Regions from separate parts of the Brachybacterium aquaticum genome, predicted to be linked through region 1. Evidence: predicted binding sites of a transcription regulator. Region 1 holds the regulator's gene; the other holds the start of a gene.
The links. The regulator LexA, encoded in region 1, represses DNA repair genes until DNA is damaged. The targets are predictions, from matches to a motif close to TCGAACANNTGTTCGA.
Positions count from the first base shown of each region.

Region 2: the regulator LexA is predicted to act here: its motif matches at 3,241-3,256, upstream of HNR70_RS13450 (HNH endonuclease signature motif containing protein).

Region 1 covers NZ_JACHLZ010000001.1:2,066,551-2,074,086, forward strand. The annotation lists gene HNR70_RS09250 (PAC2 family protein) at 1-699, opposite strand, end outside; gene HNR70_RS09255 (HelD family protein) at 851-3,133, shown strand; gene nrdR (transcriptional regulator NrdR) at 3,386-3,880, opposite strand; gene HNR70_RS09265 (LysM peptidoglycan-binding domain-containing protein) at 3,909-4,301, opposite strand; gene lexA (transcriptional repressor LexA) at 4,495-5,193, shown strand; gene HNR70_RS09275 (ATP-dependent DNA helicase) at 5,287-7,308, opposite strand; gene hflX (GTPase HflX) at 7,344-7,536, opposite strand, start outside.
Region 2 covers NZ_JACHLZ010000001.1:3,002,055-3,009,590, forward strand. The annotation lists gene HNR70_RS13440 (aspartate:alanine exchanger family transporter) at 1-65, opposite strand, end outside; gene HNR70_RS13445 (Gfo/Idh/MocA family protein) at 355-1,443, shown strand; gene HNR70_RS13450 (HNH endonuclease signature motif containing protein) at 1,564-3,180, opposite strand; gene HNR70_RS13455 (MarR family winged helix-turn-helix transcriptional regulator) at 3,397-3,918, shown strand; gene HNR70_RS13460 (MFS transporter) at 4,032-5,348, shown strand; gene HNR70_RS13465 (sulfite exporter TauE/SafE family protein) at 5,476-6,213, shown strand; gene HNR70_RS13470 (SRPBCC domain-containing protein) at 6,275-6,784, opposite strand; gene HNR70_RS13475 (hypothetical protein) at 7,082-7,536, opposite strand, start outside.

The DNA.
Region 1 (7,536 bases):
CCGGCGCAGCAGCGCGAGCGCCCCGGCGGGGAAGTCGGTGCGGGTGAGGTAGTGCGGGATCTGCGCGGCATAGCCCATGGCGGGATGACCCGCGCGGCCGAGGGTGTGCTCGAGCAGGGCCCCGAAGGCCGCGGGGATGACCAGCTCCGCCATGCCCTCCTCCCCCTCGGACGGGTCCGTGCCCGGCGCCGGGGTGGGACGGGTGTGGGGCATGCCGAGCAGTGCAGGGTCGTTGGCATGCGCGAACAGGCCGATCGGGCGGGTGTGCGGAACCGCCATCGGGACCGCCTGCATGCCCACCACCCGCTCGACGTCGAAGTACTCGATGAGGTCGGTGAGCGCCTCGACGAGCCGCTTCCACTGCAGGTCCGGCTCCGGGCCGTCCAGGAGCAGGAAGGGCTGGTCCGCCTCGTCGTACACGAGCCAGAGCGTGAGCTCGGGGATGTCGACGTCGGTGTAGGAGGTGCCGTCGAAGGTCGCCTGCGGGCGTGAGCCGCGGTAGTCCAGCAGCTCGTCGGTGTCGAAGGAGACCAGGCGCAGGTGGCGCAGCTCGTCGCGCAGGTACCGCGCGGCGATGCGGCAGGCGTTGCCGGCATCGACCATCCCCGGCAGGGCGTGGACCAGGGTGAGACCGGAACGGGGCACGGCCTCGAGGACCTCGGTGGACTCGAAGCGGTAGAGATCGCGCGGATCGCGCATCGCGCTCCCCTTCCTCGCGGCCGTCGGACAGTCGGTGACCTGATGGCACGCGCACCCAGGCCCGTCCACCATAATGGACCACCGTGCTTCGCCGCCCTGGGTGCGCCCGGGGCGCGCGCGGCGTGTGGAGAGACATCGAGGGGGCAGGTCAGTGGACGAGTCCGAGCAGCAGACGGTCCGGACCGAGGCGCAGGTCGCACGGGAGATCGCTCGGGAGCAGGAGTACGCGGACCGGCTCTACGAGCGGGTCGACGAGCTCATCGCGCAGGTCGAGCGCAACCTCGACCAGATCCAAGGCTCGCAGCAGGCCTCGACCCACCAGAACCGCTCCGAGCGCGACGCCTTCATGGCGCTGTACGAGGACCGTCTCGCGCTGCTGCGCTCGGTCTCGCGCAGCGTGGTGTTCGGCCGGCTCGACATGGACGACGCCGCGCGCCACTACATCGGCCGCATCGGCCTGTTCACCCCGGAGCGGGAGCAGCTGCTGGTGGACTGGCGCGCCCCTGCCGCTTCCGCGTTCTATCGCGCCACCAGCACCGAGCGGCTCGGGGTGCGGCTGCGCCGGCACCTCATCAACCGCGGCCGCACCGTGGTGGGGCTCGAGGACGACGTGCTGGACCAGTCCATGCTCGAGGGCGGCGCCGAGGACGTGGTGCTGCAGGGCGAGGGCGCGCTGCTGGCGGCCGTCTCCGGCACCCGCACCGGCCGCATGGGCGACATCGTCGCCACCATCCAGGCCGAGCAGGACCGCATCATCCGCTCCGAGAACCGCGGCGTGCTCGTGGTGCAGGGCGGGCCGGGCACCGGCAAGACCGCCGTCGCGCTGCACCGCGCCGCCTACCTGCTGTACACCCACCGTCGCCGCCTGGAGCACACGGGCGTGCTGATCATGGCGCCCACCCCCGGCTTCCTGCGCTACATCGAGCGGGTGCTGCCCAGCCTCGGCGAGTCGGGCGTGGTGATGATGACCCCCGGCGAGATGTTCCCGGGCGTGACCACCTTCGCGCACGACGAGGACGACGTCGCGCGCGTCAAGGGCGACATCGCCATGGCGGACCTGCTCGCCAAGGCCGTCAAGCTGCGCCAGGTCGTCCCCGAGAAGGACGTGCGCCTGCGAATCGACGGCACCGACCTCGTGCTGACCCGGGACATGGTGCGCTCCGCCCGTCGCGAGGCGCGCGCCACCCACCGGCCCCACAACGCCGCCCGCACCGTGTTCGTCCGCGCGGCGATGGACCGCCTGGTCGACGCCTACGAGCGCGCGCTGAAGGCCGAGGGCCGCACCGTGGTCCCCGAGGACCGCCCCGACCTGCTCTCGGACCTGCGCCACGATCCCGAGGTGAGGCGGCAGCTGAACCTCGCCTGGCTCCCCTACACCCCGCAGGGCTTCCTGCGGATCCTGCTCTCCCGCCCGGACCGGCTGCGGGCCGCGGCACCGAGGGCCCTCGCCGACAGGGTGTCGCTGCTGGTGCGCCCGAAGGACGCCGAGTGGACCGTCGAGGACGTGCCGCTGCTGGACGAGATCGCCGAGCTGCTGGGCGAGGACTCCGCCCCGGCGGAGGCGAAGGCCAAGGACGACGCCGAGCGGCGCCGCGCCGACGTGGAGTACGCCCGCAAGGTCATCGAGAACATCGACACCTCCGGCATCGTCCGCGCCGAGGACCTCGCCGACCAGGTGAGCCGCATCCGCGACGGCCGCACCCTCGCCGAGCGCGCCTCCTCCGAGCGCTCCTGGACGTACGGCCACGTGGTGGTCGACGAGGCGCAGGAGCACTCCCCCATGAGCTGGCGCGCCCTGATGCGCCGCGCCCCCACGAAGTCCTTCACCGTGGTGGGCGACGTCGCCCAGACCTCCTCCGCCGGTGGCACCGACTCGTGGACCGCGGCGCTCTCCCCATACGTCCAGGACCGGCTCGAGGTCGAGCACCTCACCGTCAACTACCGCACCCCGGCACGGATCATGGACCGCGCGGTCGCGATGGCGCAGGCCCACTCCCTGCCCGTCACCGCGGTGAGCTCGGTGCGCGAAGGGGACGAGGACCCGCTGCTGGAGCGGACCGAGCCCGGTCAGCTCACGGCGCGCATCGCCGCGGCGGTCCGTGCCGTGCATGCGCGGATCCCCGGGCGCATCGCGGTGATCGCCGCGGCGGAGCGGCTCGAGGACCTCGCCGCCGCGCTGCGGGCCGACGGGGACCTGCCCCGGATCGGGACCGGGTCCGCGGGTGTGGACGACGAGATCGCGGTGATGACCGCGCAGGACGCCAAGGGCCTCGAGTTCGACACCGTGGTGATCGTCGAGCCGGCCGAGCTGATCGACGCCCATGGCGCGGGCGACCTCTACGTCGCCATGTCGCGCTCGACCCAGCACCTCGGGGTGGTCCATGCACGGGAGCTGCCGGCCGGCATGGCTCCGGAGGGTGCAGACGGCGCCTGAGCGCTGGGCTGCCGACCCCCGGACAGGCGATCCCCGGACCGCCGATCCTCTGACCAGCGATCCCCGGGTCGCCGCTCACCTGTCCCGGAACGAGGATCGGCGGCCGTGGCTTCCCCTCCACGACCGCCGATCAGACGCGCACCTCGTCGGTGCACGGAGGACATCTTAAGCACATCCGGGACCCGCTCCGCACCACGTCCGGGAATCCTGTGGACCCCGCCGCGCCGGGGGGCCGGGTGACAGGTGCGGCGCTCAGTCGGCGGCGCCGGCGGTCGCGGCCTGCACGTCCGCAGCGTCACCGATGCCCTCGGCGCGCAGCCGCGCGATGGCGGCCTCGAAGTCCTCGAGGGAGTCGAAGTCCTGGTAGACGCTCGCGAAGCGCAGGTACGCGACGAGGTCGAGCTCCTGGAGCGGCTGGAGGATCGCCAGACCGACCTGATGGGCGTCGATCTCGGCCTGACCGCTGGAGCGGATGTTCTCCTCGACCTTCTGCGCGAGCATCGCAAGCTGGTCGTCGCTGACGGGGCGGCCCTGGCAGGCCTTGCGCACGCCCGAGATGACCTTCGCGCGGCTGAAGGGCTCGCTCACGCCCGAGCGCTTGAGCACGGACAGGGAGGCGGTCTCCGAGGTGGAGAAGCGCCGGGAGCAGTTGGGGCACTGGCGTCGGCGCCGGATGGTCGCGCCGTCGTCGGACGTGCGCGAGTCGACGACGCGCGAATCGGGGTGGCGGCAGAACGGGCAGTGCATCCGCTCAGGGTACCGGCACCGCATGCGCTCAGCGGGCGGAGTTCCCCTCGGCAGGCAGCTCGATCTCGGTGCCGGCGGTGATCCGACCGGTGGGCAGGTGGTTGAGCGCGCGGACCTGCGCGACGTACTCCGAGTGGCTCACGCCCTCGGGGGCGTGCTCCTCGGCGTAGCCCCAGAGGGTGTCCCCGGGCTGGACGGTGACGACCGCGGGACGCTCCTCGGTGCCGGCGAGGGCGGCGGGGAGGTCCAGCACCAGCAGGGCGACGGCCGCGACGAGCAGGCCGAGCAGGAAGGCGACGACGGTCAGGAGGAGGCGACCGCGGCGGGTCGGCTCGAGTCGAACGTGCTCTCGAACCGCACGCGCGGGGCGCTGCTCGTCCTGCCGCGGGAAGGGAAGGACCGTGGCGGTATGGGTACGCATCTCCGAACTCCTGTTCGATCGAATTTCTGTGCGACTGTAGCCGTCGGGTCGTGCGACACGCAAGAGGAATCTCGAACACATGTTTGGCTTCCGTCCGGTGCCGCCCTAGTCTGGGGCCACGGACCTACTGAACCGCGAGGGTCCGACAGACGAAGCCAGGACCCCTCACGCCAGGACCTCAGGAGGCCGCACGATGACGACGAGCACCCCCAAGCCGACCCGGGCCCGCGGCGACGCGCCGGCCGATGCGCGCACCGAGGGGCTCACCCGCCGCCAGCGCCTGGTCCTGGAGACGATCAACGAGGCGGTCGCGGCGCGCGGATACCCGCCCACCATGCGGGAGATCGGTGATGCCGTGGGCCTGACCTCGTCCTCGTCGGTCGCCCACCAGCTGCAGACCCTCGAGCGCAAGGGCTTCCTGCGCCGCGATCCCAAGCGTCCGCGCGCCATGGAGGTCGTCATGCCGGATGCGGATGACGCCCCCGCCCCCGCCGCCCCGGAGTCGACCCTCACGCCGCACTCGGTGAACGTGCCTCTGGTGGGCCGGATCGCGGCCGGCATCCCCATCACGGCCGAGGAGCAGGTCGAGGACGTGTTCACCCTGCCCGAGCGGCTCGTCGGAGGCGGGGAGCTCTTCCTGCTGCAGGTGGTCGGCGACTCGATGATCGACGCCGCCATCTGCGACGGCGACTGGGTCGTGGTGCGCTCGCAGTCCACCGCGGAGAAGGGCGAGATCGTCGCCGCGATGATCGACGGCGAGGCGACGGTGAAGACCTTCGTCCAGCGCGACGACCACGTCTGGCTCATGCCCCACAACCCCGCCTTCGCCCCGATCCTCGGCGACCACGCCGAGATCCTCGGCAAGGTCGTGGCGGTGCTGCGCGCCGTCTGAGCGGTTCCAGCCCGCCGCGAGGCGGCGCAGTGCGCTCAGCTCGCCGCGAGGCGGGGCAGTGCGCTCAGCTCGCCGCGAGGCGGGGCAGCGCGCTCAGCTCGCCGCGAGGCGGCGTAGCGCGCCGAGGGCGACCTCGGGGTCGGAGGTCGGCCACAGCGGCGGCATCGACTCGCGCAGGAAGCTCCCGTACCGCGCGGTCGACAGTCGCGGGTCGAGCACCGCGACCATGCCGCGATCGGACTCGGTGCGGATAAGCCGCCCGGCACCCTGGGCGAGCAGCAGCGCGGCGTGCTGGGCCGAGACCGCCATGAACCCGTTGCCGCCGTGCGCACCGATGCGCTCCTGGCGCGCGGCGGTCAGAGGATCATCGGGACGGGGGAAGGGGATCCGGTCGATGGTGACCAGTCGCAGGGAGCGTCCGGCCACGTCCACGCCCTGCCACAGCGTGAGGGTCCCGAACAGGGAGGCGTCCTCGTGCTCGCGGAAGGTGCGCACCAGGTTCGCCATCGAGTCCTCGCCCTGCACGGCGATCGGCAGGTCCAGGCGGGCGCGCACGTGCTCCGCGGCGAGCTCCGCGCCGCGGCGCGAGGAGAACAGGCACAGCGCTCCCCCGCGCGAGGCCTCCACCAGGTCGGTGAGGTGGTCGAGCATCAGCGGGGAGGGCCCCTCGCGGCCCGGCTGAGGGAGGTGCCGGGCGGTGTAGAGGATGCCCTGGCGGCGATAGTCGAAGGGGCTGCCCACGTCGATCCCGGCCCACGCTCCGGAGTCCTCCGTGCGCGGCAGCGCGTCGGCGTCCATGCGCCCGGAGCGGGCGAGGCCCACCTCCCCCGCGGCGGGCTCGAAGCGGCCGCCGAGGGCGAGGGTGGCGGAGGTGAGCACGGCGGTGCGTTCCTCGAGGATGGCGCCGCGCATCGCGCCGGCGACGCTGAGCGGGGCGACCTGGAGGGAGACCCGCCCGGTGGCCTGGCCGCGGGAGACGGAGACGACGTCGTCCTCCCCCGGGTCGGTGAGGCGCTCGCAGACGTCGATGATCTCCTGCAGGTTCGCGCGGACGGTCTTGCGTGCCCCGGCGAGGGAGTCGTCGCCGGCGTCCTTCGCGTCGGAGTGGGCGGTGCGCGCCTCGACGCGCAGCTGCACGATCGCGTCGGCGAGCCGCTCCGGCAGGTCGCCGATGACACGGCCGTCGGGGGCGAGCTCGAGCGCCTCGCGCAGCTCCTCGGAGGCGTCCTCGAGCGCGGTGCCGGCGACCCCGAGCCCGCGCAGTTCGCGGACGGTGGCGCGCAGCAGGCCGGGGCTGAGCTGGTCGGTGACGGCGCTGGTGACGCGGGCGGTGAGGTCGTGGGCCTCGTCGAAGACGACCACGTCGTGGTCGGGGATGATGCCGTGCTTGTCGAAGGCGTCGATGGCGAGCAGGGCGTGGTTGGTGACCACGACGTCCACCTCGCGGGCGATCTCGCGGCTGCGCTCGGCGAAGCAGCTCTCCACCAGTGGGCAGGAGGTGCCGATGCACTGGTTGCCGGTGACGGAGACCTGGCGCCAGGCGCGGTCGGAGACGGCGTCCTCGAGGGAGTCGCGATCGCCGGAGTCGGTCTCGTCGGCCCATTCGCGCAGGCGCTTGACCTGCTCGCCGAGTCGCTCCCCTCCGCTGCGCGAGGGGTCGGTGGAGGCCTCCGCGAACAGGGCCCCGGGCTCGATGTCCACGGGATAGCCGCCGGCGATCTTGTGCTTGCACAGGTAGTTCGCGCGGCCCTTGAGCAGGGCGAAGGTGGGGGTGCGCGGCAGGTGCGGGGCGAGCGCCTCCACGAGCCGCGGCAGGTCCTTGCGCACGATCTGGGTCTGCAGCGCGATGGTGGCGGTGGAGACCACCACGGGCCGGCCGCTCGCCAGGGCGTGGCGCAGCGCGGGCACGAGGTACCCGAGCGACTTGCCGGTGCCGGTGCCGGCCTGGACCAGCAGGTGACGGCCGCCGGACATGGCGGTGTCCACGGCCTCGGCCATGGCCTGCTGGCCGGGGCGGGGCGAGCCGCCGACGGCGGCGACCGCGGCCTCCATCAGGGTGCCCAGCGGCACGTCCCCCGCCGCAGGGACGGCGGGGTGCTCGGGCGCTGCGGTCATCGGCTCAGCGTATCGGCCGCCCGGGCCCTCCCCGCTCAGGCCGCGCCGTGCAGCTCTGCGGCGAGCGCCTCATCCACGAGGGCGTGCACGCGCGTGCCCTCCATGAGGTGCTCCTCCTCCTCGAGCATCTCGCCGGTGGTGTGTACACGGGAGACGAGGTCCCCGCGGGAGTAGGGCACCACCACGTCCACCTCGACGGCGGGGCGCGGGAGGTGCTCGGCGATCAGC
Region 2 (7,536 bases), 940 kb from region 1:
ACGGCGCCGGTCGCGACGACCAGGAACAGCGTGAGCAGGGGGCTGCTCGCGAGGACCACGATCACGCTGCTCCTTCCCGTGCCCGCGAGGGGCCGACGGGGGTGGGCGCGCTGGTCGCGGGCACCTCGATGTGGCGTTCGGGTCCAGGGTAGGCCCGACGGGGCGGCGACGTGGGGCCGGGTTGTCCGAGGTCACGCCGACGGGACGGTAGGTGCGGCCGACGGCGGGTGGTGCGGGGCGCCCGTTCGGACCTGGCAACCTCCGGCACCCCTCCCCGTCGGCCGTCGTGATGCACGACACTGGCAGGGACTGCGTCCGGGCGCCCGCCCGCACACTCGACCGAAAGGACTGTCGATGGCCGTCTCCGAAGGAGCCAACTACGCCCCCGCCGCGATGCCGAAGACGGTGGTGGACCCGGGCGAGTTCGTGTTCGCCGCGATGCACCTGGACCACGGCCACATCGGAGGCATGACCCAAGGTCTGCTGGGCGCCGGCGCGACGCTGAAGTGGGTGTACGACCCGCAGCCGGAGCGCATCGCCGCGTTCAAGGAGCGGTTCCCCGAGGTGCAGGTCGCCTCGAGCGAGGAGGAGGTCCTCGCCGATCCCGAGGTGCACCTGGTCGCCGCCGCCGCAGTCCCGTCCGAGCGCGCACCGCTGGGCATCCGGGTGATGGAGGCCGGCAAGGACTACTTCACCGACAAGACGCCGCTGATCACGCTCGAGCAGCTCGCCGAGGCGAAGGCCGCCGTGGAGCGCACCGGCCGGAAGTACATGGTCTATTACTCCGAGCGGATCCACGTCGAGGCCGCCATGCTCGCCACCCAGCTCATCGAGCAGGGCGCGATCGGCAAGGTCATCCAGGTCCAGGGCCAGGGCCCGCACCGCATGGGCGATCCGTCCACCCGCCCCGACTGGTTCTTCGAGCGCGCCCGCTACGGCGGCATCCTCACCGACATCGGCTCCCACAACTTCGAGCAGATGCTCACCTTCACCGGCTCGGAAGACGCCGAGATCCTCTCCTCGGCGATCGGCAACTTCGGCAACCCCGAGCACCCGGAGCTCGACGACTTCGGCGACGCGCACGTCGCGCTGTCCTCCGGCGCTACCGGCTACGTACGCGTGGACTGGTTCACCCCCTCGGGCCTGCGCACCTGGGGCGACGGCCGCTTCTTCGCGATCGGCACCGAGGGCTACATCGAGCTGCGCAAGTACCTCGACGTCACCACCGACAACGGCCCCGACCAGGTCATCCTCGTGGACGGCACGGGCGAGCACCGCCTCGAGGCCCACGGCAAGGTCGGCTACCCGTTCTTCGGCGAGCTGGTCCTGGATGTCCTGAACCGCACCGAGAACGCCATGACCCAGGCCCACGCCTTCAAGGCCGTGGAGCTCGCGCTGACAGCGCAGAAGCAGGCGCGGGAGCTGACCGGCCGGCAGGGCTGAGCCGGGTCAACCTGAGCAGGACCGGATCGAGGGGTCCGACGGGCGTGGTGCCCGTCGGGCCCCTCGTGTGTGCGGGGGGCTTGGCGCGAGAGTCGTGCGGCCGACGGGAGCTCAGTGCTCTCACGCGGCGAGCCGCAGCACGTTCTCGCAGAGCACGTCCACGCAGGCCGCGAGGCTGAAGCCCTCCCCACGGGTGGTCGCGGCGATGCGCTCGGGGTCCGGGTCGACCACGGGCCCGGCGCCATGTGCGAGGTCCGGGTCGGCCGACGGGAGCTCGGAGGTCGGGGCGTCGGGTCCTCCCCCGAGGGCGGTCCCGCGGCGGATCACGAGGTGCTCGAGCATCGCCGGCCATGCCGCCTGCACGGGCATCCCGTCGGAGTCGAGCACCCGGAACCTCGCGCCCTCGCCCGGCGTGACGGTGCGCACCACCCGCAACCCGCCCTCGTGGACCATCACGTGGTGGCGGCGGCACAGCAGCACGAGTCCCTCCAGGTCGGTCGCGCCGCCCTGCGACCAGGGCGTGAGGTGGTGGGCGTCGAGGTGCTTGGTCTGGTGACAGCCGGGGAAGCCGCAGGTCCGATCGCGCAGGCGCAGGGCCCGGCGCTGGGCGCGGGAGGCGAGGCGGCGCGAGCGCCCCAGGTGCAGGATCTCGCCGCCGGCATCGGTGATCGCGACGGACACCTTCCCCGTGCATGCCAGACGCTCGGCGGTGGCGGGTTCGAGGGGTCCGGCGCCGAGCGCTCCGCTGCGCGGAGGCGTTCCCGCGGGAACGTCTGAGGGGTCGGCGGGCTCGCTGGCTGCGGTCGCTGCTGCGGCCGACGGGTCTCGCTCCTCGTCGGGGCGCGCAAGCGTTCCCGCGGGAACGTTCTTCGCGAGCGCCTCGGCGCTGACCTGCACGATCACGACATGACGGTCTTCGCCGGAGCGGTCGTCCGGAGTGGCGTCGAGGTAGGTGCGGGCGAGGTCGTGGAGGGCGTCGGCCCGGCGCTGCTCGAGGGTGGCGTCGGTGGTGACCTCGGCGAGGCGCTCGGCGAGCGGGTCATCGACGGCGGTGGCTGCCGGTGCATCGGCGGCGGAGTTGCGTGAAGCCGAGGCGTCGGCGTGCTCACCCTCAATCTCCGATGGCGGCGCGCTTCCGTCACGGTCCAGTGCGAGCTCGAGGGCGGTGATGACCTCGGCGCCGAGCTCGGCGGGGAGCACTGCGCGGACCTCGACCATCCCGTCGTCGCGCACGAACCAGCGGGCCTGGCGTCGGGCGTCCTGGCCGAGGCGGGAGCCATCCGCCGCACGGAACCCGGCGATCGTCGCGGCGAGCTGCGAGGCGGTCATGGCACGGGCCATCTCCACGAGCACCACCTCGTCGACCCGGTCCGCGACGCGGGTGAGCTCGCGGACCTTGGAGTAGGACAGGCGCCCCCGACGGAACTCGGCGACGGTCAGCGGCATGGAGGGAAGGATCCGCGCGACGCGGACGTGCTCTCGGGCGGTGCCCGGGGACATGGAACAGGACCAGGCGAGCCAGTGCGCGGTGGACTTCAGCCCCACGTAGTGGCCGACCCCGCCGCGGGCCTCGAACTCGGAGAGCATCAGCAGGAACTCGCAGGTCGCCGCCGCGAGGAGCGCCGCGCGCTGCTGGATCTGCTGTCCCATCTCCTCGGCCTCCTCGGCGGTGAGGGGCTCGGGCGGGGGCGGGTCCTCGCCCGTCGGGCGGGAGGGATGCGGAGTGGCGAGGGTCATGGCGGTCTCCCGGGGTGTGCGGCAGAAGCGTGCGGCAAAAGCGTGCGACGGACGGCGGGATCGGACGGGCGTTCGAGTGCGTCCGTCCAGTCCAGTCGCCCTGCGCACACGGCGCATCCCCCGGGCCGGGAATGTGGACGAAGCGGCGCTGTGGAGGAACCGTCACACCTCGCCCCCTTTTGCCATAGTTAGCATTGCGAACTACTATCAGTCGTCGTGACCAGAACTTCTCTGCCCTCCGCGACCGGTGACGAGCGCCCGGCGGCGCCCGACGCCGCGGCCACCTCCAGCACCGAGTCCGCGCCCGGCAACCCCTCCCGCGAGGAGCTGCCCCAGCACCTCGCGCTGGTGTGCAGCCTGTTCGCCCGCATGGCGGCCCGACGGTCCGAGGTGGGCGTCGGCACCGTGTCCTGGCGGGTGGTGGCCACGATCGAGCGCTTCGGGAAGCTGCGGCTGAGCGAGATCGCCGAGCGCGAGCGCGTCTCGCGCCCCACGGCGACCACGGTCATCAAGCGGCTCGAGGAGGAGGGGCTGGTGCGTCGGGAGCCGGACCCCACCGACTCCCGCTCCGTCCTGGTCAGCACCACCGACAAGGGCTCGGCGCAGCTGGCGATCTGGCGCGAGCAGCTCGCCGTCGGCGTCGGCTCCCTGCTCGAGCACCTGCCCGAGGAGGATCTGGCGACCCTCTCCCGGGCCTCGGAGATCCTCGCCGGGGTCCTCGAGGTCCACGACCGCTGATCCCCCGGCCGCTGATCCCCCTGACCGCTGAGGTCCCGTCGGCCGACGGACCCCCGCACCCCTCTGCCCGCCCGCTCCCCCACCCGTCCTCTCCCCACGGAAAGAAGTCCTGTATGAGCAGCACCGAGACCACCACCGGGACCACCTCGGCCCCGGCCCAGGCGGCACCCGCCGCCTCGTCCATCCCGACTCTCCGCGACGCCTTCCACCAGCCCAAGGCCGTGTGGGCGATCGCCTTCGCCGCCACCGTGTCCTTCATGGGCATCGGCCTGGTGGACCCGATCCTCCCCGCGATCAGCTCGCAGCTGGACGCCTCGCCTTCGCAGGCGATGCTGCTGTTCACCAGCTACCTCTTCGTCACTGCGATCGCCATGTTCTTCACCAGCTGGTTCGGCAGCAAGGTGGGCGTGAAGCGCACCCTGCTCGTCGGCCTGGCCTTCGTGGTCGTGTTCGCGGCGCTGGCCTCGACCGCCGGCAGCGTCAACGAGATCATCGGCCTGCGCGCCGGCTGGGGCCTCGGCAACGCCCTGTTCATCTCCACCGCTCTCGCGGCGATCGTCGGGGCGACCGCCGGCCCGTCGGGCGGCGCGATCATCCTGTACGAGACCGCGCTCGGCATCGGCATGGCCCTCGGCCCGCTGCTCGGCGGCCTGCTCGGCACCGTGTCCTGGCGCGCACCGTTCGCCGGCACCGCCGTGCTCATGGGCATCGGCTTCCTCGCCATCGCGATCCTGCTCCAGCGCGAGGCGAAGCCGGCCCCGGTCTCGCCGGTCGCCGCACTGAAGGCCCTGAAGAACCCGGCCCTGCGCACCCTGGCCCTGACCGCCGTGTTCTACAACATCGGCTTCTTCACCCTGCTGGCCTACTCGCCCTTCCCGCTCGAGCACGCCGCGGCCGCCGCCGGCATCGAGTTCGGCGCCATGGGCATCGGCTGGGTCTTCTTCGGCTGGGGCCTGGCGCTCGCGATCACCTCGGTGTTCGTCGCCCCCGTCCTGACCCGCAAGATCGGCCTCATCCCGACGCTGCTGACCACCCTCGGCCTGCTCACCGTCGTGATGCTCGTGCTGACCGTCTTCCACACCTCGATGACCGGGATCGTCACCCTCATCGTCATCGGCGGCCTGCTGCTGGGTGTCATGAACACGGCACTGACCGAGACCGTCATGGAGGCCACCGACCTGCCCCGCGGCGTGGCCAGCTCCGCCTACTCCGGCGTGCGCTTCCTGGGCGGTGCGATCGCCCCGGCCGTCGCCGGCCCGCTCGCGGAGGCGACTACCTCCGGTGCGCCGTACCTGATGGCCGCCGTCTCGCTCGTGCTCAGCATGATCATCCTCGCGATCGGCCGACGCCACCTGTCCCACGTCCGCCAGGAGCACCACCTCACCGCGGCCGAGGAGGTCGAGGCGATCACCGCCGGCGACGAGGTCTGAGGTCCCGGATCTCCGACTGACGTCACCTGAGGAGTAGCCCCCGTCCTGCCGCTGATGCGGCGGGGCGGGGGCTTCTGCCTTCCCCTGGCCGCGACGAGTCCTGCCGGCCACCCCGTACCCTGACCCGATGACCACCCCCGAGCTCCTGGCCCTGCTGGGCCTGGCGCTGACGATAGTGGTGGGCGCAGTCGCGCAGCGCACCACGGGGATGGGGTTCGCGCTGCTGATCGCGCCGTTCCTGGTGCTGGCGCTCGGGCCGCTCGAGGGGATCCTCGTGACCAATGCGTTCGGGGTGGTCTCGTCGGTGGTGAACCTGGTGCTGATGTGGCGCGACGTGGACTGGCCGCGTGCGGCGGTGCTGGCCCCGATGGGGATCGTCGGCATCGTGCCCGGGGCGCTCGCGGTGCGGTGGCTGCCGGAGGCGCCGCTGGCTGTCGCGGTCGCGGCGCTGATCCTGGTCGCGCTCGCCCTCACGCTGCTGCTGCGGGGCCGGACCTTGCCTCGCTCCCGCGCGCTCGCCGCGGCCGGCGGCTTCACCTCAGGGTTCCTCAACGTCACCGCGGGCGCCGGCGGACCGGGCCTGGTGGTCTACGCGCGCGCCACCGGCTGGCCGCACCACCTGTTCGCCGCGACCGCGCAGCTGCAGTTCATCGTGCTCGGCGCAGCGTCGCTGCTCGCCAAGGGCGCGCTGCCCTCCCTCGCAGCCCCCACCTGGGCGGTGCTGCTGGTCGCCCTCGCGCTCGGCATCGGGATCGGGTCATGGCTCGCGCCGAAGCTCGACCCGGACGTGGGGATGCGGATCGTGATGGTCCTGGCGATCGGCGGGGCACTGCTCGCGCTCGGGCGCGGGCTGCTCGCGCTCTGAGGCGCGCGCTGCCGTCGGCCGACGAACCCTGCCACATCTCGGGCCGCCCGCGCCCGACCCGTCAGCTCCCCAGCGCCTCGTACTCCCCCGCGCGGGGCATGTAGTGGCTGTCCCACACCTCCATGGTGGGGACGTCGCCGCCGCTCAGCGACCCGACGAAGCGGTCGAGGTACCACTCCCAGCCGGGGCCGACGTTCTGGAGCATGTCGCGGGGAACGTCGTGGTGGCGCAGGGCGAGGTACGTGACCTCGCCGGCCGCGCCGCCGGCCCCGTCGGACCCGCCTTCGAGCTCGAGGGACAGCAGCCAGGACCCCTCCCCCATCGACGAGCTGACCGTGAGCAGTCGCTCCGGCTCGCAGGCGTGGATCGTGTAGGTCGACGGGGTCGCCTCGCCGGGCTCGGCGTTCATGGTGACCTCGACCGTGCCGCTCGCGGGATCACCGGTCCAGGTGCCGTACCAGGTGGCGAGGCGGCCCGGGTCGACGGCGTGCTGCCACACCTGGGCGGGGGCGGCGGGGACCACGCGCCGCAGCACGAGGTCGGATCCGTCGAGGGTGCCGGAGATGCTCATGCGCCCACCGTAGCCCGATCAGGGTGCGCTCGGTGCGGCGCCGCCTGTACTGCCGCTTCCGTCCCGCCGGCTCCGCAGCGCGCCTGGCTCCCGCCGAGGATGCTGCCGAGAACGAGGGCGATGAGCACGACCGGGAGCGTGACGCCGTCAGGGACGCCGCAGGTGGTGCGCGAGCCGACCTGGGCGAGGACCTGCATGAGCAAGGAGGCGCCATCGTCGCCCCTCGGCGGGGCGCGGGGAACGCCTTGTCCGAATCGGGATCCGGCCGACGCGATTCGGCCGACGGGGCCCGCCCCCTCAGCGCGAGAGGTGCTCCGGCCTCCGCGCCCGGTCCACGCGGCGGTACTCGCGGATCCCGCCGAGGATCCCGCCGATCACGAGGGCGATGAGGATGGTGATGAGGATCGGCAGGTCCGGGATGTCGCCGACGGTGCGCGAGAGGGCCTGCTCGAGAAGTCCGAGGGAGACGTCGGCCGTGAGGAGGAGCGCGGCGACGGCGCCGGCGACGGCGAGCCCGGTCTGGAGGGCGCGGGCCTGACCGGTCGCGGCCATGAGGAAGCCGACGAGCGCGGCGAGCGCCATGCCCTCGACGATGAGGGAGGCGAGCACCACGAGGATCGAGTCGGTGAGCACGAGCATGGGGGCGAGGATCCGGCCGGGCTCGCCGATGCCGATCAGCAGGCACGCGGCGGTGCCGAGGGCCGCGGTCCAGGTCCGTCCCTCGCCGAGCACGACCACGGCGATGGCCGCGG